Regions from separate parts of the Bacillus mojavensis genome, predicted to be linked through region 2. Evidence: a T-box and tRNA genes for the amino acid it is inferred to sense, from the RefSeq annotation. Region 2 holds a T-box; the other regions hold tRNA genes.
What was found. A T-box is a leader RNA that pairs with one kind of tRNA and senses whether it is charged. The one in region 2 lies ahead of thrS (threonine--tRNA ligase), so its partner is inferred to be a tRNA-Thr.
Positions count from the first base shown of each region.

Region 1: it has a tRNA-Thr gene. The T-box ahead of thrS (threonine--tRNA ligase) is inferred to sense a tRNA for this amino acid. The anticodon was not compared.
Region 3: it has a tRNA-Thr gene. The T-box ahead of thrS (threonine--tRNA ligase) is inferred to sense a tRNA for this amino acid. The anticodon was not compared.

Region 1 is NZ_CP051464.1:163,193-167,749, reverse strand. Features, by position in the region: rRNA gene HC660_RS00985 (16S ribosomal RNA) at 1-1,348, opposite strand, end outside; tRNA gene HC660_RS00980 (tRNA-Ala) at 1,523-1,598, opposite strand; tRNA gene HC660_RS00975 (tRNA-Pro) at 1,606-1,682, opposite strand; tRNA gene HC660_RS00970 (tRNA-Arg) at 1,706-1,782, opposite strand; tRNA gene HC660_RS00965 (tRNA-Gly) at 1,820-1,894, opposite strand; tRNA gene HC660_RS00960 (tRNA-Thr) at 1,960-2,032, opposite strand; tRNA gene HC660_RS00955 (tRNA-Asn) at 2,035-2,109, opposite strand; rRNA gene rrf (5S ribosomal RNA) at 2,155-2,270, opposite strand; rRNA gene HC660_RS00945 (23S ribosomal RNA) at 2,324-4,557, opposite strand, start outside.
Region 2 is NZ_CP051464.1:3,667,722-3,672,278, reverse strand. Features, by position in the region: gene HC660_RS19080 (MFS transporter) at 1-775, shown strand, start outside; T-box leader at 828-1,052, shown strand; T-box leader at 1,084-1,309, shown strand; T-box leader at 1,342-1,566, shown strand; gene thrS (threonine--tRNA ligase) at 1,619-3,535, shown strand; gene HC660_RS19065 (MarR family transcriptional regulator) at 3,655-4,074, shown strand; gene HC660_RS19060 (2-hydroxymuconate tautomerase) at 4,117-4,305, opposite strand; gene HC660_RS19055 (site-2 protease family protein) at 4,415-4,557, shown strand, end outside.
Region 3 is NZ_CP051464.1:92,386-96,942, forward strand. Features, by position in the region: rRNA gene HC660_RS00490 (23S ribosomal RNA) at 1-2,485, shown strand, start outside; rRNA gene rrf (5S ribosomal RNA) at 2,539-2,654, shown strand; tRNA gene HC660_RS00500 (tRNA-Val) at 2,677-2,752, shown strand; tRNA gene HC660_RS00505 (tRNA-Thr) at 2,756-2,831, shown strand; tRNA gene HC660_RS00510 (tRNA-Lys) at 2,869-2,944, shown strand; tRNA gene HC660_RS00515 (tRNA-Leu) at 2,952-3,034, shown strand; tRNA gene HC660_RS00520 (tRNA-Gly) at 3,075-3,149, shown strand; tRNA gene HC660_RS00525 (tRNA-Leu) at 3,164-3,249, shown strand; tRNA gene HC660_RS00530 (tRNA-Arg) at 3,259-3,335, shown strand; tRNA gene HC660_RS00535 (tRNA-Pro) at 3,359-3,435, shown strand; tRNA gene HC660_RS00540 (tRNA-Ala) at 3,443-3,518, shown strand; rRNA gene HC660_RS00545 (16S ribosomal RNA) at 3,694-4,557, shown strand, end outside.

The DNA of each region.
Region 1 (4,557 bases), 530 kb from region 2:
ATTCCAGCTTCACGCAGTCGAGTTGCAGACTGCGATCCGAACTGAGAACAGATTTGTGGGATTGGCTTAACCTCGCGGTTTCGCTGCCCTTTGTTCTGTCCATTGTAGCACGTGTGTAGCCCAGGTCATAAGGGGCATGATGATTTGACGTCATCCCCACCTTCCTCCGGTTTGTCACCGGCAGTCACCTTAGAGTGCCCAACTGAATGCTGGCAACTAAGATCAAGGGTTGCGCTCGTTGCGGGACTTAACCCAACATCTCACGACACGAGCTGACGACAACCATGCACCACCTGTCACTCTGCCCCCGAAGGGGACGTCCTATCTCTAGGATTGTCAGAGGATGTCAAGACCTGGTAAGGTTCTTCGCGTTGCTTCGAATTAAACCACATGCTCCACCGCTTGTGCGGGCCCCCGTCAATTCCTTTGAGTTTCAGTCTTGCGACCGTACTCCCCAGGCGGAGTGCTTAATGCGTTAGCTGCAGCACTAAGGGGCGGAAACCCCCTAACACTTAGCACTCATCGTTTACGGCGTGGACTACCAGGGTATCTAATCCTGTTCGCTCCCCACGCTTTCGCTCCTCAGCGTCAGTTACAGACCAGAGAGTCGCCTTCGCCACTGGTGTTCCTCCACATCTCTACGCATTTCACCGCTACACGTGGAATTCCACTCTCCTCTTCTGCACTCAAGTTCCCCAGTTTCCAATGACCCTCCCCGGTTGAGCCGGGGGCTTTCACATCAGACTTAAGGAACCGCCTGCGAGCCCTTTACGCCCAATAATTCCGGACAACGCTTGCCACCTACGTATTACCGCGGCTGCTGGCACGTAGTTAGCCGTGGCTTTCTGGTTAGGTACCGTCAAGGTACCGCCCTATTCGAACGGTACTTGTTCTTCCCTAACAACAGAGCTTTACGATCCGAAAACCTTCATCACTCACGCGGCGTTGCTCCGTCAGACTTTCGTCCATTGCGGAAGATTCCCTACTGCTGCCTCCCGTAGGAGTCTGGGCCGTGTCTCAGTCCCAGTGTGGCCGATCACCCTCTCAGGTCGGCTACGCATCGTTGCCTTGGTGAGCCGTTACCTCACCAACTAGCTAATGCGCCGCGGGTCCATCTGTAAGTGGTAGCCGAAGCCACCTTTTATGTTTGAATCATGCGGTTCAAACAAGCATCCGGTATTAGCCCCGGTTTCCCGGAGTTATCCCAGTCTTACAGGCAGGTTACCCACGTGTTACTCACCCGTCCGCCGCTAACATCAGGGAGCAAGCTCCCATCTGTTCGCTCGACTTGCATGTATTAGGCACGCCGCCAGCGTTCGTCCTGAGCCAGGATCAAACTCTCCGATAAAGTAGTTTGACTGACTACGCACATTGCTGTGCGATTTATTTAAAGCTTGAATTAACAGGTACGTTTTGTCTTGTTTAGTTTTCAAAGATCATTTTGTTTATCACTTTGTTAAAGCAACTTTATTAGTATACAACGTCGCTTTCTCAAAGTCAACAACTTTTTTTGAATCTTTTTTGGTGGAGCCTAGCGGGATCGAACCGCTGACCTCCTGCGTGCAAAGCAGGCGCTCTCCCAGCTGAGCTAAGGCCCCATAAAAATGGTCGGGAAGACAGGATTCGAACCTGCGACCCCATGGTCCCAAACCATGTGCTCTACCAAGCTGAGCTACTTCCCGATTTCTCATATTAAAATAATATATGGCGCGCCCGAGAGGAGTCGAACCCCTAACCTTTTGATCCGTAGTCAAACGCTCTATCCAATTGAGCTACGGGCGCACTTTCACTTGTATCGAATCCCGTTGGGATGAAATAATGGAGCGGAAGACGGGATTCGAACCCGCGACCCCCACCTTGGCAAGGTGGTGTTCTACCACTGAACTACTTCCGCATATCGCAATAAAAAAAGCTTTCTCTTTTTTGAGAAACCTTGGTAAGAGTAATGCATTTAAATAAAGCTTCCAAGCGGGCTCGAACCGCTGACCTCTTCCTTACCATGGAAGTGCTCTACCTGCTGAGCTATGGAAGCAATGGCTCCGCAGGTAGGATTCGAACCTACGACCGATCGGTTAACAGCCGATAGCTCTACCACTGAGCTACTGCGGAATGATATAAGCTTCATAAACAAACATGGTAGAAATAGATAAAACTGCTTGGCGGCGTCCTACTCTCACAGGGGGAACCCCCCGACTACCATCGGCGCTGAAGAGCTTAACTTCCGTGTTCGGTATGGGAACGGGTGTGACCTCTTCGCTATCGCCACCAAACAATTGAGAGTGTTCTCTCAAAACTAGATAACAGGTGTGACATCATTAGAAATTAGGTTAAGTCCTCGATCGATTAGTATCTGTCAGCTCCATGTGTCGCCACACTTCCACCTCAGACCTATCAACCTGATCATCTTTCAGGGATCTTACTTCCTTGCGGAATGGGAAATCTCATCTTGAGGGGGGCTTCATGCTTAGATGCTTTCAGCACTTATCCCGTCCGCACATAGCTACCCAGCGATGCCCTTGGCAGAACAACTGGTACACCAGCGGTGCGTCCATCCCGGTCCTCTCGTACTAAGGACAGCTCCTCTCAAATTTCCTGCGCCCGCGACGGATAGGGACCGAACTGTCTCACGACGTTCTGAACCCAGCTCGCGTACCGCTTTAATGGGCGAACAGCCCAACCCTTGGGACCGACTACAGCCCCAGGATGCGATGAGCCGACATCGAGGTGCCAAACCTCCCCGTCGATGTGGACTCTTGGGGGAGATAAGCCTGTTATCCCCGGGGTAGCTTTTATCCGTTGAGCGATGGCCCTTCCATGCGGAACCACCGGATCACTAAGCCCGACTTTCGTCCCTGCTCGACTTGTAGGTCTCGCAGTCAAGCTCCCTTGTGCCTTTACACTCTGCGAATGATTTCCAACCATTCTGAGGGAACCTTTGGGCGCCTCCGTTACCTTTTAGGAGGCGACCGCCCCAGTCAAACTGCCCACCTGACACTGTCTCCCCGCCCGATAAGGGCGGCGGGTTAGAAGGTCAATACAGCCAGGGTAGTATCCCACCGATGCCTCCACCGAAGCTGGCGCTCCGGTTTCCAAGGCTCCTACCTATCCTGTACAAGCTGTACCAACATTCAATATCAGGCTGCAGTAAAGCTCCACGGGGTCTTTCCGTCCTGTCGCGGGTAACCTGCATCTTCACAGGTACTATAATTTCACCGAGTCTCTCGTTGAGACAGTGCCCAGATCGTTGCGCCTTTCGTGCGGGTCGGAACTTACCCGACAAGGAATTTCGCTACCTTAGGACCGTTATAGTTACGGCCGCCGTTTACTGGGGCTTCAATTCGCACCTTCGCTTACGCTAAGCGCTCCTCTTAACCTTCCAGCACCGGGCAGGCGTCAGCCCCTATACTTCGCCTTACGGCTTCGCAGAGACCTGTGTTTTTGCTAAACAGTCGCCTGGGCCTATTCACTGCGGCTCTCTCGGGCTTGCACCCTAACAGAGCACCCCTTCTCCCGAAGTTACGGGGTCATTTTGCCGAGTTCCTTAACGAGAGTTCTCTCGATCACCTTAGGATTCTCTCCTCGCCTACCTGTGTCGGTTTGCGGTACGGGCACCTCTCACCTCGCTAGAGGCTTTTCTTGGCAGTGTGGAATCAGGAACTTCGCTACTAAATTTCGCTCGCCATCACAGCTCAGCCTTATGGGAAACGGATTTGCCTATTTCCCAGCCTAACTGCTTGGACGCGGATATCCAATACCGCGCTTACCCTATCCTCCTGCGTCCCCCCATTGCTCAAATGGTGAGGAGGTGGTACAGGAATATCAACCTGTTGTCCATCGCCTACGCCTTTCGGCCTCGGCTTAGGTCCCGACTAACCCTGAGCGGACGAGCCTTCCTCAGGAAACCTTAGGCATTCGGTGGAGGGGATTCTCACCCCTCTTTCGCTACTCATACCGGCATTCTCACTTCTAAGCGCTCCACCAGTCCTTCCGGTCTGGCTTCACAGCCCTTAGAACGCTCTCCTACCACTGTTCGAAGAACAGTCCGCAGCTTCGGTGATACGTTTAGCCCCGGTACATTTTCGGCGCAGAGTCACTCGACCAGTGAGCTATTACGCACTCTTTAAATGGTGGCTGCTTCTAAGCCAACATCCTGGTTGTCTAAGCAACTCCACATCCTTTTCCACTTAACGTATACTTTGGGACCTTAGCTGGCGGTCTGGGCTGTTTCCCTTTCGACTACGGATCTTATCACTCGCAGTCTGACTCCCAAGGATAAGTCATTGGCATTCGGAGTTTGACTGAATTCGGTAACCCGGTAGGGGCCCCTAGTCCAATCAGTGCTCTACCTCCAAGACTCTTACCTTGAGGCTAGCCCTAAAGCTATTTCGGAGAGAACCAGCTATCTCCAGGTTCGATTGGCATTTCACCCCTACCCACACCTCATCCCCGCACTTTTCAACGTGCGTGGGTTCGGGCCTCCATTCAGTGTTACCTGAACTTCACCCTGGACATGGGTAGATCACCTGGTTTCGGGTCTACGACCACGTACTCATGCGC
Region 2 (4,557 bases):
GCTTGGAATGGCGGCTCTCGGATTTCTTTCATTTGCGCTGATACAGGGCGCTTCAATAGGCTGGAGTTCGCCTTCCATTCTCGGTGCTTTCGCAGCGGCCGTTTTGGCGTTTGTGCTTTTTATTCTGAGAGAGATTTTTTCGGCAACATCTATTCTGCCTGCGTCATTATATAAAAACGGACGATTCTCGGCAACGCAGTTCGTTGGGTTTTTGCTGAATTTTGCTCTTTTCGGCGGCATGTTTATGCTCAGTCTATTTTTGCAGGAAGCGAGAGGCGCAAGTTCCTTTTTAGCGGGAGTCGAACTATTGCCGATGATGGCTGTCTTTGTGGTCGGAAATCTGCTGTTTGCCCGGCTGGCGAACCGTTTTGAAGCGGGGCTTCTTATGTTTGTTTCAATGGCTGTCAGCTGCATCATGGCTTTGCTGTTATTTGTCATGGTTTCTCCGGATTTGCCTTACTGGCAGCTTGCGGTTCTGACATCTGCCATGAATCTTGGTGTTGGCATTACGGTTCCTGCCATGACGGCTGTGATTATGAAGACTGCGGGACAGGAGCATGCAAATATCGCAGGAGCAGCTTTAAATGCCAACCGGCAAATCGGGGCATTGGTTGGCGTGGCGGTTTCCGGAATGGTCATTCATCTGTCCGCCACTTGGTACGCCGGAGCTGGATTTACGTTTTTGATGATGGGCGCCGCATACAGTCTTGCCGCATTCCTTGTGTGGCGGTTTCTGACTTTTCATAAAGAAACGTCAGCTTCTGCATCATCTTAAAATCATCCATTGTCTTTTCAAGGAATTTATAGTAAGATATATGAAATTATTGAAACAGGCACTGATAAGGACATGAGATGCTTTTTACGGTTTCTAGAGAGGGAAGGACCAGCTGAAATCTTCCTAACGCAGAGAAAGCAGCTTACCGCCTTTGAGCCGTATCGGGGAAATCAAGTATCTGATACCGTCATGCTGCGTTACAGCACCGAGCCGACGAACATGTATGTTTGTTGGGAATTTGGGTGGAACCACGAATATTAACACATTCGTCCCTTGCGAGGGATGGATGTGTTTTTTTATATGAGTCAATAAATGCGATGAAAAGGACATGAATGATATTTACGGTTTTCAGAGAGGGAAGAAAAGGTGCGAGCTTCCCAGCTTAGGAATATCATTTACCGCCTTGGAGCAGCGTTGGGGAACAGTCAGTATCCAATGCCGTTTATGCTGCGTTACAGCACCGAGCCGATGAACATGAACGTTCGTTGGGAACTTGGGTGGAACCACGGGTTTAATCACACACTCGTCCCTTACAGAGGGACGGGTGTGTTTTTTTATATAAATATAGAAATGCGATGAAAAGGACATGAATGATATTTACGGTTTTCAGAGAGGGAAGGAAAGGTGCGAGCTTCCCAGCTTAGGGATATCATTTACCGCCTTGGAGCAGCATTGGGGAACAATCAGTATCCAATGCCGTTGATGCTGCGTTATAGCACCGAGCCGATGAACATAAATGTTCGTTGGGAACTTGGGTGGAACCACGGGTTAATTACACACTCGTCCCTTACAGAGGGACGGGTGTGTTTTTTTATATACAATAATTAATAAGGAGTGTTTGAAATGAGTAAACATGTGAGTATTCAGCTTCCGGACGGACAGGTAAAGGAATATCCGAAAGGCACTACAGTCAAAGAGGCGGCTGCGTCCATCAGCTCCAGTCTGGAAAAGAAAGCAGCAGCGGGACAGGTTAATGACCGGCTCGTTGATGTCAGCTTTAAGCTGGAGGAAGATGCTGAGCTTTCAATTATCACACTGGATTCTCCAGAAGGCTTACAGGTGCTTCGCCATACATCAGCGCATGTGCTGGCTCAGGCAGTGAAACGGCTGTACGGCGAAGTGTCCTTGGGAATAGGGCCTGTCATTGAAGACGGATTTTATTATGATATGAAGCTTGATCGGAGTCTGACTTCCGGAGATGTAGAGGCCATCGAAAAAGAGATGAAGCATATTATAAACGAAAATATGAATATCAAGCGAGTAGAGGTTTCTTACGAGGAGGCTGAAGCGCTTTTTGCAGAAAAAGGCGAGCCGTTTAAGCTGGAAATTTTGAAAGACATTCCGCGCGGCGAGAACATTACGCTGTATCAGCAGGGAGAATTTGTTGACCTGTGCCGCGGGCCGCATCTTCCTTCAACAGGAATGATCAAGGCGTTCAAATTAACACGGGTGTCAGGTGCTTATTGGCGAGGAGACAGCCAAAATGAAGTCCTTCAGCGGGTGTACGGTGTTGCGTTTCAAAAGAAAAAAGATCTTGAGGCGCATCTGCATATGCTGGAAGAAGCAGCGAAACGGGATCACCGCAAGCTGGGAAAACAATTAGAGCTGTTTATGTTCTCGGAAGAAGCGCCGGGAATGCCGTTTTATTTGCCAAAAGGGCAGATTGTCCGCAATGAGCTGGAACGCTTTTCGCGTGAGCTGCAAACAAATGCCGGCTACGCCGAGGTGCGTACGCCGTTTATGATGAATCAGCGGTTATGGGAGCAGTCGGGGCACTGGGACCACTATCGCGACAATATGTATTTTTCAGAAGTAGATGATACTGCATTTGCAATGAAGCCAATGAATTGCCCTGGCCATATGCTCATCTTTAAAAACAGCCTGTACTCTTATCGGGATCTGCCGATTCGTATGGCGGAGTTCGGCCAGGTGCACCGCCATGAATACAGCGGTGCTCTAAACGGAATGCTCCGCGTCCGGACGTTCTGCCAGGATGACGCACATATCTTTGTTCGGGAAGATCAAATCGAGAGTGAAATCAAAGAAGCCATTCGGCTGATTGACGAGGTATACCGCACATTCGGTTTCGAGTATACGGTTGAACTTTCCACTCGCCCTGAGGATTCATCAGGTGAAGACAGCGTGTGGGAAATGTCTGAAAACGCCTTGAAACACGTCCTGGAGGACCTGGGTCTTCCTTATGAAGTAAACGCAGGGGATGGAGCGTTTTACGGAGCGAAAATCGATTTTCATATTAAAGACGCTCTGAAACGGAGCCACCAATGCGCCACAATCCAGCTTGATTTTCAAATGCCTGAAAAATTCGATTTAACATATATAAATGAGCACAATGAAAAGGTTCGTCCCGTCGTCATTCACAGGGCGGTATTCGGCTCAATTGACCGTTTCTTCGGCATTTTGATCGAGCATTTTGGCGGAGCTTTCCCAGTCTGGCTTGCGCCGACGCAGGTCCAAATTATACCGGTTTCTCACGTTCATATGGACTACTGCAAAAAAGTGCAGAGTGAGCTAAAGCGGCTCGGGATAAGGGCCAATATTGATGAACGCAATGAAAAGCTTGGCTACAAAATCAGAGAATCACAGATGCAGAAAATCCCGTACATGCTGGTGCTTGGGGATCAGGAAGTGAATGAAAAGGCGGTAAACGTCCGTCAGTTCGGACATCAGAAGAGTGAACAAGTTCCTTTTCAGGTATTTAAAGAGAATATTGTCAAACAGGTGAAAAATCGAAGCATGTAGGAGAAAAGTTGCGAATTCGCTGTTTGCTTTTTTGACTTTCCCTGTCTGGTATCAGTAAAATAATAAGTAAATCATATCGTTCGTATGTTATGAATGCATCTCGAAATGGGGAAATCTACATGGACCATGACAAACTGGAAGCAAATTTGCTGGATCACGCACTTACAAAATATTTGAAAAGCACGAAGCAATTAGATGAAGCCACCGTTCCAAAACACGTGAATAATGTAAGAGGATTTATTCTGCGGATCATATACAGACATGGGAGCTGCACCATAAAGGATATTCTGAAGGAGGTCACACTGTCTCCCTCTGCCACCACAACCGCTCTGAACCACTTAGAGCAGGAAGGGTTTATTGAGAGATCCAGAAATAACAATGACCGCCGCACCGTATGGATTACGCTTTCTGAATCGGGGCAGGCAGCGGCTCTTCAAATGATCCAAAACCGCCAGCAGCTGATTGACGGCATGTTTGAACGTTTAACTGCCGAAGAGAAGGCATCGTTTTTAGCCATTATTGAAAAAATGACGAAATAGAGATGAAAAAGCCGGCTTGCGAAGCGCCGGCTTTATAAAAGATTATTCCATATCGCTGAGGCGTTTGCCTGCGACCGCGTAATGGTCTTTTCTCATTTCTTCTATAAAGACAACAATTTTTTCTTCAGAGGCACCGGTCGTTTCTTTCACGGCTTCTGTTACTTTCTCAACTAGATTGCGTTTCTGCTCGTCTGTACGGCCTTCAAGCATTTTGACGGTTACGTATGGCATAGGTGTGAATCCTCCTTTATATCGTTTTCCTCTCTTTAGGAAAAGAGGCTTCTTATAGTATACTGAATAAAGTAAATTCTTGCATTTTCAGAAAGAGGGATCATTTCACTTGGACCGTTTTTTATATTATCCGTTGTCTCTAATGCCATATTTGGTCATTACTTTAATTGTTTCGTTTACAATGCATGAGCTCGCTCACGCCTATGTCGCATATAAATTTGGTGACAATACGGCGAAAAGAGAAGGAAGACT
Region 3 (4,557 bases), 460 kb from region 2:
CGTCGGAATCCGGGAGGACCATCTCCCAAGGCTAAATACTCCCTAGTGACCGATAGTGAACCAGTACCGTGAGGGAAAGGTGAAAAGCACCCCGGAAGGGGAGTGAAAGAGATCCTGAAACCGTGTGCCTACAAGTAGTCAGAGCCCGTTAACGGGTGATGGCGTGCCTTTTGTAGAATGAACCGGCGAGTTACGATCCCGTGCAAGGTTAAGCAGAAGATGCGGAGCCGCAGCGAAAGCGAGTCTGAATAGGGCGCATGAGTACGTGGTCGTAGACCCGAAACCAGGTGATCTACCCATGTCCAGGGTGAAGTTCAGGTAACACTGAATGGAGGCCCGAACCCACGCACGTTGAAAAGTGCGGGGATGAGGTGTGGGTAGGGGTGAAATGCCAATCGAACCTGGAGATAGCTGGTTCTCTCCGAAATAGCTTTAGGGCTAGCCTCAAGGTAAGAGTCTTGGAGGTAGAGCACTGATTGGACTAGGGGCCCCTACCGGGTTACCGAATTCAGTCAAACTCCGAATGCCAATGACTTATCCTTGGGAGTCAGACTGCGAGTGATAAGATCCGTAGTCGAAAGGGAAACAGCCCAGACCGCCAGCTAAGGTCCCAAAGTATACGTTAAGTGGAAAAGGATGTGGAGTTGCTTAGACAACCAGGATGTTGGCTTAGAAGCAGCCACCATTTAAAGAGTGCGTAATAGCTCACTGGTCGAGTGACTCTGCGCCGAAAATGTACCGGGGCTAAACGTATCACCGAAGCTGCGGACTGTTCTTCGAACAGTGGTAGGAGAGCGTTCTAAGGGCTGTGAAGCCAGACCGGAAGGACTGGTGGAGCGCTTAGAAGTGAGAATGCCGGTATGAGTAGCGAAAGAGGGGTGAGAATCCCCTCCACCGAATGCCTAAGGTTTCCTGAGGAAGGCTCGTCCGCTCAGGGTTAGTCGGGACCTAAGCCGAGGCCGAAAGGCGTAGGCGATGGACAACAGGTTGATATTCCTGTACCACCTCCTCACCATTTGAGCAATGGGGGGACGCAGGAGGATAGGGTAAGCGCGGTATTGGATATCCGCGTCCAAGCAGTTAGGCTGGGAAATAGGCAAATCCGTTTCCCATAAGGCTGAGCTGTGATGGCGAGCGAAATTTAGTAGCGAAGTTCCTGATTCCACACTGCCAAGAAAAGCCTCTAGCGAGGTGAGAGGTGCCCGTACCGCAAACCGACACAGGTAGGCGAGGAGAGAATCCTAAGGTGATCGAGAGAACTCTCGTTAAGGAACTCGGCAAAATGACCCCGTAACTTCGGGAGAAGGGGTGCTCTGTTAGGGTGAAAGCCCGAGAGAGCCGCAGTGAATAGGCCCAGGCGACTGTTTAGCAAAAACACAGGTCTCTGCGAAGCCGTAAGGCGAAGTATAGGGGCTGACGCCTGCCCGGTGCTGGAAGGTTAAGAGGAGCGCTTAGCGTAAGCGAAGGTGCGAATTGAAGCCCCAGTAAACGGCGGCCGTAACTATAACGGTCCTAAGGTAGCGAAATTCCTTGTCGGGTAAGTTCCGACCCGCACGAAAGGCGCAACGATCTGGGCACTGTCTCAACGAGAGACTCGGTGAAATTATAGTACCTGTGAAGATGCAGGTTACCCGCGACAGGACGGAAAGACCCCGTGGAGCTTTACTGCAGCCTGATATTGAATGTTGGTACAGCTTGTACAGGATAGGTAGGAGCCTTGGAAACCGGAGCGCCAGCTTCGGTGGAGGCATCGGTGGGATACTACCCTGGCTGTATTGACCTTCTAACCCGCCGCCCTTATCGGGCGGGGAGACAGTGTCAGGTGGGCAGTTTGACTGGGGCGGTCGCCTCCTAAAAGGTAACGGAGGCGCCCAAAGGTTCCCTCAGAATGGTTGGAAATCATTCGCAGAGTGTAAAGGCACAAGGGAGCTTGACTGCGAGACCTACAAGTCGAGCAGGGACGAAAGTCGGGCTTAGTGATCCGGTGGTTCCGCATGGAAGGGCCATCGCTCAACGGATAAAAGCTACCCCGGGGATAACAGGCTTATCTCCCCAAGAGTCCACATCGACGGGGAGGTTTGGCACCTCGATGTCGGCTCATCGCATCCTGGGGCTGTAGTCGGTCCCAAGGGTTGGGCTGTTCGCCCATTAAAGCGGTACGCGAGCTGGGTTCAGAACGTCGTGAGACAGTTCGGTCCCTATCCGTCGCGGGCGCAGGAAATTTGAGAGGAGCTGTCCTTAGTACGAGAGGACCGGGATGGACGCACCGCTGGTGTACCAGTTGTTCTGCCAAGGGCATCGCTGGGTAGCTATGTGCGGACGGGATAAGTGCTGAAAGCATCTAAGCATGAAGCCCCCTCAAGATGAGATTTCCCATTCCGCAAGGAAGTAAGATCCCTGAAAGATGATCAGGTTGATAGGTCTGAGGTGGAAGTGTGGCGACACATGGAGCTGACAGATACTAATCGATCGAGGACTTAACCTAATTTCTAATGATGTCACACCTGTTATCTAGTTTTGAGAGAACACTCTCAATTGTTTGGTGGCGATAGCGAAGAGGTCACACCCGTTCCCATGCCGAACACGGAAGTTAAGCTCTTCAGCGCCGATGGTAGTCGGGGGTTTCCCCCTGTGAGAGTAGGACGCCGCCAAGCAATTGCACGTTAGTGCAATTATGGAGGATTAGCTCAGCTGGGAGAGCATCTGCCTTACAAGCAGAGGGTCGGCGGTTCGAGCCCGTCATCCTCCACCATTTGCCGGTGTAGCTCAATTGGTAGAGCAACTGACTTGTAATCAGTAGGTTGGGGGTTCAAGTCCTCTTGCCGGCACCACTTTTATATGATATAATATTCAAGTCTCTTGTAAGAAGAGCCATTAGCTCAGTTGGTAGAGCATCTGACTTTTAATCAGAGGGTCGAAGGTTCGAGTCCTTCATGGCTCACCATTTTTAAGCGGGTGTGGCGGAATTGGCAGACGCGCTAGACTTAGGATCTAGTGTCTTTATGACGTGGGGGTTCAAGTCCCTTCACCCGCATTATATAGGATGACAGTTATAAAAACTGGACATCCTGTCTGCGGAAGTAGTTCAGTGGTAGAACACCACCTTGCCAAGGTGGGGGTCGCGGGTTCGAATCCCGTCTTCCGCTCCAACTATACCATCCACGCCGGGGTGGTGGAATTGGCAGACACACAGGACTTAAAATCCTGCGGTAGGTGACTACCGTGCCGGTTCAAGTCCGGCCCTCGGCATTATCATTTGCGCCCGTAGCTCAATTGGATAGAGCGTTTGACTACGGATCAAAAGGTTAGGGGTTCGACTCCTCTCGGGCGCGCCATATATTATTTTAATATGAGGAATCGGGAAGTAGCTCAGCTTGGTAGAGCACATGGTTTGGGACCATGGGGTCGCAGGTTCGAATCCTGTCTTCCCGACCATTTTTATGGGGCCTTAGCTCAGCTGGGAGAGCGCCTGCTTTGCACGCAGGAGGTCAGCGGTTCGATCCCGCTAGGCTCCACCAAAAAAAGATTTAAAAAAAGTTGTTGACTTTGAGAAAGCGACGTTGTATACTAATAAAGTTGCTTTAACAAGGCGATAAACAAAATGATCTTTGAAAACTAAACAAGACAAAACGTACCTGTTAATTCAAGTTTTAAATAAATCGCACAGCGATGTGCGTAGTCAGTCAAACTACTTTATCGGAGAGTTTGATCCTGGCTCAGGACGAACGCTGGCGGCGTGCCTAATACATGCAAGTCGAGCGGACAGATGGGAGCTTGCTCCCTGATGTTAGCGGCGGACGGGTGAGTAACACGTGGGTAACCTGCCTGTAAGACTGGGATAACTCCGGGAAACCGGGGCTAATACCGGATGCTTGTTTGAACCGCATGGTTCAAACATAAAAGGTGGCTTCGGCTACCACTTACAGATGGACCCGCGGCGCATTAGCTAGTTGGTGAGGTAACGGCTCACCAAGGCAACGATGCGTAGCCGACCTGAGAGGGTGATCGGCCACACTGGGACTGAGACACGGCCCAGACTCCTACGGGAGGCAGCAGTAGGGAATCTTCCGCAATGGACGAAAGTCTGACGGAGCAACGCCGCGTGAGTGATGAAGGTTTTCGGATCGTAAAGCTCTGTTGTTAGGGAAGAACAAGTACCGTTCGAATAGGGCGGTACCTTGACGGTACCTAACCAGAAAGCCACGGCTAACTACGTGCCAGCAGCCGCGGTAATACGTAGGTGGCAAGCGTTGTCCGGAATTATTGGGCGTAAAGGGCTCGCAGGCGGTTCCTTAAGTCTGATGTGAAAGCCCCCGGCTCAACCGGGGAGGGTCATTGGAAACTGGGGAACTTGAGTGCAGAAGAGGAGAGTGGAATTCCACGTGTAGCGGTGAAATGCGTAGAGATGTGGAGGAACACCAGTGGCGAAGGCGACTCTCTGGTCTGTAACTGACGCTGAGGAGCGAAAGCGTGGGGAGCGAACAGGATTAGATACCCTGGTAGTCCACGCCGTAAACGATGAGTGCTAAGTGTTAGGGGGTTTCCGCCCCTTAGTGC